DNA from 3 places in the Pseudoalteromonas sp. CO109Y genome. Region 2 is predicted to be linked to each of the others. Evidence: predicted binding sites of a transcription regulator. Region 2 holds the regulator's gene; each other region holds the start of a gene.
What was found. The regulator sigma-54, encoded in region 2, starts transcription at its own class of promoters, with help from an activator protein. The targets are predictions, from matches to a motif close to GTTGGCACGNNNNTNGNNT.
Positions count from the first base shown of each region.

Region 1: a site for sigma-54 is predicted at 1,849-1,867, ahead of glnA (glutamate--ammonia ligase). Genes of this name have one in related genera too.
Region 3: a site for sigma-54 is predicted at 1,284-1,302, ahead of EXT43_RS14135 (LiaF domain-containing protein). Genes of this name have one in related genera too.

Region 1 is NZ_SGPD01000044.1:19,930-23,134, reverse strand. It holds gene typA (translational GTPase TypA) at 1-1,415, opposite strand, end outside; gene glnA (glutamate--ammonia ligase) at 1,924-3,205, shown strand, end outside.
Region 2 is NZ_SGPD01000006.1:16,806-20,010, forward strand. It holds gene ptsN (PTS IIA-like nitrogen regulatory protein PtsN) at 1-391, opposite strand, end outside; gene hpf (ribosome hibernation promoting factor) at 395-682, opposite strand; gene EXT43_RS01030 (RNA polymerase factor sigma-54) at 710-2,206, opposite strand; gene lptB (LPS export ABC transporter ATP-binding protein) at 2,314-3,039, opposite strand; gene lptA (lipopolysaccharide transport periplasmic protein LptA) at 3,036-3,205, opposite strand, start outside.
Region 3 is NZ_SGPD01000037.1:5,763-8,967, reverse strand. It holds gene EXT43_RS14145 (YqaE/Pmp3 family membrane protein) at 241-399, opposite strand; gene EXT43_RS14140 (BON domain-containing protein) at 457-1,023, opposite strand; gene EXT43_RS14135 (LiaF domain-containing protein) at 1,353-2,012, shown strand; gene EXT43_RS14130 (VOC family protein) at 2,739-3,155, opposite strand.

The sequences.
Region 1 (3,205 bases), on a different contig from region 2:
TGATCGAATGTGTGGTAAAGAAGACCAGAACCAGACGTTAATGTCATGAATTCAGTTTGGAAACCAATTAAGCCACGGCTTGGGATCATAAAGTCCATACGTACACGACCTTTACCATCTGGAGACATGTCTGTAAGTTCACCCTTACGAAGACCAATTTGTTCCATGATAGAACCTTGGTGCTCTTCTTGACAGTCGATTGTAAGTGTTTCGTATGGCTCTTCTTTTTGACCATCAACTTCACGAAGGATTACTTGTGGACGAGATACAGCAAGCTCGTAACCTTCACGACGCATGTTCTCGATTAAGATACCTAAGTGTAACTCACCACGACCAGAAACACGGAAGCTATCTGGGTTGTCAGTTTCTTCAACACGTAATGCAACGTTGTGAACAAGCTCAGCTTGTAAACGCTCAAGGATGTTACGTGAAGTTACGAATTTACCTTCTTTACCAGCAAATGGTGATGTGTTTACAGAGAACGTCATTGTTACTGTAGGCTCATCAACACTTAGCGGTGGTAATGCTTCAACGGTATTTACATCACAGATAGTGTCTGAGATTTTCAGCTCACCAAGACCTGTGATAGCAATAATATCACCAGCGCCTGCTGATTCTGCTTCATGACGCTCAAGACCTAAGTAGCTCATTACTTGGCCAACTTTACCGTTACGCTTAGTACCATCTGCACTAACAATTGTTACTTGTTGGTTAGGGCGAACAGTACCACGCTTGATACGACCTACACCGATAACACCGATGTACGAGTTGTAGTCAAGCTGAGAAATTTGCATTTGGAAAGCACCTTCAGGATCTGCATCCGGTGGAGATACTTCGTCAACGATCATCTGGAACATTGGTTCCATGTTATCTGATGGCTCGTCTAAATCCATTGTTGCCCAGCCGTTGATAGCTGATGCATAGATTACTTTAAAGTCTAACTGTTCATCAGTTGCACCTAAGTTATCGAATAAGTCGAAAACTTGGTCCATAACCCAGTCAGGACGTGCACCAGGCTTGTCGATTTTGTTGATTACAACAATCGGCGTTAAACCTTGTGCGAATGCTTTTTGCGTTACGAAACGCGTTTGCGGCATTGGACCTTCTTGAGCATCAACAAGTAGTAATACTGAGTCAGCCATCGAAAGTACGCGTTCTACTTCACCACCGAAGTCGGCGTGTCCTGGGGTGTCTACGATATTGATATGGTAGTCGTTCCAAGAGATAGCTGTGTTCTTAGCTAAAATGGTAATACCACGCTCTTTCTCAATGTCGTTTGAGTCCATTACGCGCTCTTCGTTACCGCCGCGCGTTTCTAATGTGCCTGATTGCTCAAGCAGTTTATCAACCAAAGTTGTTTTACCGTGGTCAACGTGGGCGATAATCGCTATATTTCTTAACTTTTCGATGCTCATATTTTTTCTCAGAGAAATTGAATCTCATTGATCCTGCAAGATCTACGCACTCACCTGCGTTTTCACCAGATGTCCCAGCATAGGATTTAAAAGGGCGCATATTATCCCTTAATAATGGCATGGATGAAAGTTTATCCAATATAAATTTATAAACTTTCTTCAGGCTTTTTATAAGTATCTGTTTTATAAATGACAAATTTATGAAAATTAAAGTGAATCTTAGCTCAAAACTGGCGAAATTTTCGTTTTTGAACCATATTTTGGCACTAAATCGTGTTCATAACAGAAAAATTGGCACGCTCAATAATTGTGCAAAACAAGGTCGCACTTTTTACGCACCAGAATGATCTTTTTACGCACCAACTTAGTGCAATGGAAGTTAACAAAACAAAGCCTTGTTTGTTTTTTGTAAGTCTAAACAAGGTGTTAAAAAAATGGCACGAAACCAGCTTATATAAGCGAAAAGCAATAATGCAGCAAAAAATAAAACCCAACAATTGGAGGACACATGTCACAATCGGTTTTAGATTTTATCAAAGAAAATGACGTTAAGTTCATTGATTTACGCTTTACTGATACCAAAGGTAAAGAACAGCATGTTTCTATTCCTCATCATCAAATTGATGAAGATTTCTTTGAAGACGGCAAAATGTTTGACGGTTCTTCAATTGCTGGCTGGAAAGGTATCAACGAATCAGACATGGTACTTATGCCTGTTCCTGAGTCTGCGAAAATGGACCCATTTTCTGAAGAAGCTACACTAATCGTACGTTGTGACGTAGTTGAGCCTTCAACACTTCAAGGTTATGAGCGTGATCCACGTTCTGTTGCAAAACGCGCTGAAGAGTACATGCGCTCTACTGGTATTGCTGACACTGTATTATTCGGTCCAGAGCCAGAGTTCTTCCTTTTTGATGACGTTAAATACAAATCAGACATGTCTGGTTCTATGTACAAAATCGATTCTGTAGAAGCTGCTTGGAACTCAGATAAAGATTACGAAGGTGGCAACATGGGTCACCGTCCAGGTGTTAAAGGCGGTTACTTCCCGTGTTCACCTGTTGATTCATCACATGACTGGCGTTCAGCGACTTGTTTAGTTCTTGAAGAACTAGGTCAAGTAGTAGAAGCTCACCACCACGAAGTAGCAACTGCAGGTCAAAATGAGATCGCAACTCGCTTCAATACAATGGTATTAAAAGCTGACGAAATCCAAGAGATGAAATATGTTATCCATAACATGGCTCACCTTTACGGAAAAACAGCGACATTCATGCCTAAGCCAATCGTAGGTGATAACGGTTCTGGTATGCACTGTCACCAATCTCTAGGTAAAGATGGCGTAAACATCTTCGCTGGTGACAAATATGCAGGTCTATCTGAAGAAGCACTTTACTACATCGGTGGTATCATCAAGCACGCTAAAGCAATCAACGCATTCGCTAACGCGTCAACTAACTCATACAAGCGTCTAGTACCAGGTTTTGAGGCACCAGTAATGCTTGCATACTCTGCACGTAACCGTTCTGCTTCAATCCGTATCCCAGTGGTACCTTCTGCAAAAGCACGTCGTATCGAAGTACGTTTCCCTGATCCAACAGCTAACCCATACTTAGCATTCTCTGCAATGCTTATGGCTGGCCTAGACGGTATCAAAAACAAGATCCACCCTGGCGATGCAATGGACAAAGACTTATACGATCTACCTGCTGAAGAAGCAGCTGAGATCCCACAAGTTGCATCTTCTTTATCTGAAGCACTAGCATCATTAGATGCTGACCGTGAGTTCT
Region 2 (3,205 bases):
TACAAAACTCTTTATCTTTAAGTCTATCAGCAATTGTTGATAAGGTCTTTAGGTGAAGCTGACAGTCACCATCTGGTACGATGAGTGCCACAAAAATATCAACTGGACGATTATCAATTGCATCAAAATTAATAGGGGATTCACTCACTATCACAAATGCATGAGGCTCATCTGCGCCGCTCATTCGGCCATGTGGAATAGCAATACCTCGGCCAATGCCGGTGCTGCCTAGTTTTTCTCGGTTGAGTAAAGCATCTAGGATATCTTGTTGCGATAAATGAGGAAGCTGCTGGTGGGCCAGTTCGCTGATATATTCAAGAATTCTTTTTTTGCTATTAAAAAGGACCGCAGCTTTGCTGCAGTCCTGGTTAGTAAGTGAACTTAGTTTCATAATTTAATGTCGAGCTAATTTCTCTTTGTGTTTAATGACTTGGCGATCAAGTTTATCGATCAGTGAGTCAATGGCTGCGTACATATCTTGATGTTCTGTTGAAGCGAATAATTCGCCTCCGTTTACATGTAAAGTTGCTTCTGCTTTTTGGCTTAATTTTTCTACATCTAGAATGACATGAACATTATTAATATGGTCAAAATGCCTTTCTAGTTTTGCAAACTTGGTGTTTACATAGTCTCTTAATGAATCTGTGATTTCTACATGACGACCAGTTAAATTTAGTTGCATAAGCATTTTTCCTTCTATGTAAAACGTCTAAATCAGACTCTTACGCTGATTAGACGGAGGTATTGCTAGAGACTCACGATATTTTGCAATTGTACGTCTAGCTACTTTAATTCCTTGCTCAGCCAATATATCTGCAATTTTGCTATCACTCAATGGTTTAGCTGAGTTTTCTGCAGCGACTAACTTCTTGATTAAAGCGCGTATTGCTGTAGAAGAACACTCACCACCATTTTCGGTGCTGACATGGCTTGAGAAGAAATATTTCAACTCAAAAATACCCCGTGGGGTATGCATATATTTTTGCGTTGTTACCCGTGAAATCGTCGATTCATGCATTTCGACCATTTCAGCAACATCATTTAGCACCATCGGCTTCATTGCCTCAGGGCCATGCTCAAAGAAAGCTTGTTGTTGTTGAACGATACAGTTGGTCACTTTTAATAGCGTATCGTTACGGCTTTCTAAGCTCTTAATAAACCACTTTGCTTCTTGTAAGTGAGAGCGAATAAATTGGCTGTCGCTACTTGATTTAACAGAGCGAGACATCGCCGCATATTGGCTGTTCACTCTAATCTTTGGCATACAATCTGGGTTTAACTCGACTACCCAGCGGCCTTTCACTTTTTTCACTGATACATCAGGTATAACGTACTCAGATTCTTCGCGTACTATGCTATCCGCAGGCTTAGGATTTAAGCTGTGAATAAGCGTCATCACTTCTTTAAGCTCATTTTCTTTAAGCTTAGTCTTTTTCATCAAAGTTCGATAGTCGCGACTCGCTAATAATTCGATATGCTCAGATAAAACCATTTTAGTTTCAGCTAAATATGGCGTATCGGCATCGAATTGGCGTAGCTGAATGCACAGGCATTCTTGTAAACTGCGCGCGCCAATACCCACAGGATCAAATAACTGAATTCTTTTTAAGACCGCTTCGACTTCATCAAGTTCGATTTCTTCTTCATCGTTATTTTGATTAAAGCTTTCGACGATATCTTCACAGCTTACCGTTAAAATACCTGAGTCATCGATAGCTTCTACAATTGCCACAGCAATCGCTTCATCAGTAGGGCTAAATGGCGTGAGTTGCAATTGCCACATCAGGTATTCGTGAAGGGTTTCGGTTGATGCTCCCTGATAGATAGATTCATCTTCAGGCATTGGCCCTGACGATGTTGAAGGGGCGGCACTCATGTACTCATCCCAGGTAACATCCATTGCTAAGTCATCGCTTACGGTGTCTTTATTGAGAGCATCACTACTTTCTTGCTCGTACTCGCTAGGTGCTTCTTCGGCAGACGCGCTGACTTGTACATCGTCAGATTCAGCTTTTTGCTCATTCTTGCCGGTGCTTTCTTCGTTGTAATCCGCTTCTTCCACTTCAAGTAGAGGATTACTATCAAGCGCTTCTTGAATTTCTTGCTGGAGATCCAATGTACTGAGCTGCAACAAACGAATAGCTTGTTGCAGTTGTGGAGTCATTGTAAGTTGCTGGCCCATGCGCAGCTGTAATGATTGCCTCATGTATCCCTAACAATCCTTTTTAAGTTATCGATACCTGTATAAACACAGTTATCGATTTATTGTCATTGTTATAAGTCTAGCAGATGCTCTAGTCGCTGGCGTAATGGTTACAGCCTGAATTGCTCGCCTAGATATACATCGCGTACAGTTTGGTCTGCTAATACGTGCTCAGGTGTGCCTGATGCAATTAGCTCCCCATGAGAAACAATGTAGGCTTTTTCACAAACATCAAGGGTTTCTCGAACATTATGGTCAGTAATTAGTACACCGATACCACGATTTTTTAGGTGCTCAATAATTTTCTTTATATCTAACACTGAAATTGGATCAACACCAGCAAAAGGCTCATCTAAAAGGATAAATTTAGGATTAGCGGCTAATGCGCGAGCAATTTCTACACGGCGTCGCTCACCACCTGACAGCGCCATACCTTGGCTGTCACGAATGTGTTGAATACTAAACTCATCAAGTAAGCTATTGAGTGTTTCTTCGCGGGTGGTTTTATTTAGATCTTTACGAGTTTCTAAAATGGCCATCAAGTTTTGGTAAACCGTCAACTTTCGAAAAATTGACGATTCTTGTGGCAGATAGCCAATACCTAAACGCGCACGGCTATGCATTGGTAAAAGGGTGATATCGTTATCATCAATACTGATTTTACCTTTGTCGCTAGGTACTAGGCCTACAATCATATAGAAGGTCGTTGTTTTACCTGCGCCATTTGGACCAAGCAAGCCAACAATACTGCCAGCTTCAACTTCAAGACCGACATTTTTAACCACTTGGCGGCCTTTGTAGCTTTTAGCTAAAAGCTCTGCTTTTAATGTGCTCATGGTTGGCCTTTATTATCTTTTTTATTTTCAACAGGCACTAAAATAGTGTGTACACGATCTGTTGAATTTTCGTCTTTTTCAGCACTGATCAGCTGCTGTGCCATATCATAGGTAATGCTTTTTGCTGTTACTTTTTGACCTGCTTGAGTAACTTCAGCTTCACCAT
Region 3 (3,205 bases), on a different contig from region 2:
TACGCTAGCTTCATCCTGTTTGGCTCCTGCCTAAGCTTATTCCTTGCTATCATCTCCATTCACTTTATCCATAAAGCGTTGCCATTGTGCGCTACTCCATAACGCCTTGTTACTTCCTTGTTGTCCTTTGTGCGTAGTTACATTATCCATACTGTAAACTCCTTGCGGTTTATCGTCCGTTACTCCTACAGCCCTTCCTTGCTGTGCTCCATTACCCATCCTTGTAGATTAATGCGGTGATTATCGCTTAGCGATGATATACACAGCATGAATCAAACCTGGAATGTACCCTAATAAGGTTAAAAGAATATTAATCCAGAACTGCGCACCTAAACCTACCTGTAAAAATACGCCGAGAGGTGGAATTAAAACCGATAAAATAATACGTATTAAATCCATGACTCACTCCTTGAAAAAGATAAGCCCAGCCAAAGCTGGGCTATATAGGGCTTGCTATTATTCAGCAACAATCGTTAATTCATCGATTACTTTGCGAACATCTTCAGCATTTTCAGCAATGCTTACCGCTAATTGCTTTTCTGCATCAGACTCAACAGTACCTTTTAGTGTTACCACACCCATGTCAGTATCAACATCGATGTCTGTACCACCTACTTCTGAGTTAAATAAATAACGTGTCGTGATCACAGTACTGATTTTTGCGTCGGTTAAGTCGCTTTCTGCTGAATCAGCTTTGTCTGATTTCATGTGCTTAGCTTTCATGTTTTTAACAACAGTTAGTTTGTTATCAACAGAGCTAACACCGTCTAGGCTAAGAACTAGCTCTTCAGCAAGCTCTTTATCTAATTCGCTATCAACTTTACCTGTAAGTACAACCTTGCCATTCGTTACATCAGTGTTGATGTCAAAGTTGTTAAGGTTTGTGTTCATAAGAAGCACAGTTTCTGCCTTACCATCAATCCAAGCATCTTTACTTTCATTTTCCCAGCTGCTTGCCTGAGCTGACATGCTAGTTGCACCAATTACTAAAGCGGCAATCATAGATTTGTTAAAAGTGTTCATAATCTTTCTCCTTTTGATTAAAGACACTTTTACTAATGCGACTATAATGCCAACTATTTATTTGTTTATTTTCAGTGAGTTAAACACCTATTCAGCGACTATTTATATTCATTTAGGTAAAGATTTACAAGCTGCTCGGTAAGAAGTTCACGATGTTGCAAAAATGGCCACTTAGTTGCTGATTTTATTAATCTGTGGTTAATTTAACGAAGTTGTTTATTAGCAAAAAACACAAACCATTGATTTATATAAAAATAAACTTTGGCCTAAGGCTTGCTTCGTAATTAATAACTAAAAAATCACCTTTAAAATCACAACAGGAAACTACCATGGCCGTTAAACTTGAAGATCGCCCAATCGATCAAGTAAGAGAAGAAGTCATTGATCAACTCATTTATAACTACAGTCATGCTGTTATTTCAGCCGAAGCATTTGAACGCCGACTAGACCAGGCAATGGCAGCCACTAGCAACGAAGTACTGGTTGAACTAGTTGCAGATTTAGAGCTAAAAGCAGATATTGACTACAAATCGCATAAGCATGCGCAATTTAAACCTCACTATAGCCACAGCAGCGACAACGAAAGCCTGCAGCTTCGTAGTATTTTGGGTTCAAATGAGCGCAGCGGCCAATGGGTAGTACCAAAAGAAATTCACCTAACAAACTGCCTAGGTTCAATCGAACTCGACTTTAGCGAAGCAATTTTCCAACATCAGCATGTCACCATTTACGTGAACTGCATTTTAGGAAACGACGAAATCTACGTACCAGAACATGTAAATGTGGTATCTAAATTGTTTAGTGTAATTGGCAGTGTAGAGAATAAATCTGTAGCCTTAAATAAAGGCCAAGGCCCAACCATCACTATTGAAGGTAATGTATGGCTAGGCTCAGTCGAGATTTCAGTTAAACGTACCATGAAAGAAAAGTTCATCAGCTTTGCCAACAGCCTAAAAGCCAGTTGGAAAGAAATGAATAAGGTGCAGTAAAAGTTGCGAGGTGCTAGGTGCTAGGTGCTAGGTGCTAGGTGCTAGGTGCTAGTTATCGTAGCCACAGTTTTACATCGCGCAATATAATAAGATAACGCGCGAAATAAATTTCACGCCTACATCAAACGTGGGAACGGCTTTAGCCGTGAATAAAGTAAAGCTGTTCGGCGCTAAAACGCACCCTACACCGTAGGCGTCACGCTTGCTTGGCGCATCTTAAACACCACACAACACGCAACCATCGCGCGAAATAAATTTCACGCCTACATCAAACGTGGGAACGGCTTTAGCCGTGAATAAAGTAAAGCTGTTCGGCGCTAAAACGCATCCTACACCGTAGGCGTCACGCTTGCTTGGCGCGTCTTATATGCAACGCCATTCCATCAACCTATGCCTGACCAACAAACAACACCGCTCGGCTCAAAACTGACGCCTGAAAGCTGATAGCTCACTAAACTTCACACCCACATCAAAGACATCTAATCGCACAAAGAGGATATGAGGTGCTTCGCTTTAGAGATAACAAAAATATTATTATCACTTCCTCATTCTTTTCTCATTCACTTCTCTTTGTGCAATTATTTTCGCGCGAAATAAATTTCACGCCTACACCGTAGGCGTCACGCTTGCTTGGCGCGTCTTATATACAACGCCATTTGATCAACCTATGCCTGACCAACAAACAACACTGTTCAACTTAAAACTGACAGCTTATGACTTAAAGCTTCACTGGTCATTATTCCTCTCACTCGGGATATCACTAAAATACTCTACAAACTCAACTTCAAAACCTGCAGGGTCGATGAAATATACATTTTTACGATATGGATTTTCTGGGCCGTGTTTATCAATTTCATAACCGGCTGAAACAAGACGTTCAACTACGGCATTAATATCGTTTGTCACATAAGCAAAATGAGCAAGGCCTACTTGGTGGCCTGCTAAATCACGGTTTTCAGCTTCACCGTTATCGCTTAATGCAAGATATTGGTAATCATCACCAAAGTGCAGCCACTTGCGCGGTTTGCCCGACCATTTGCTATCGCCTTGGCTACGCACACGCCAATGCGGGAACGCGGCTTTATAAAAGTGCAGCATGTCATCAACATTACTAACAACAAGGTTTACGTGTTCTAAATACATGGTAGTTTTCCTTTTTATTTTTAAACTGCCACCAAGATAAAACCTCAAGT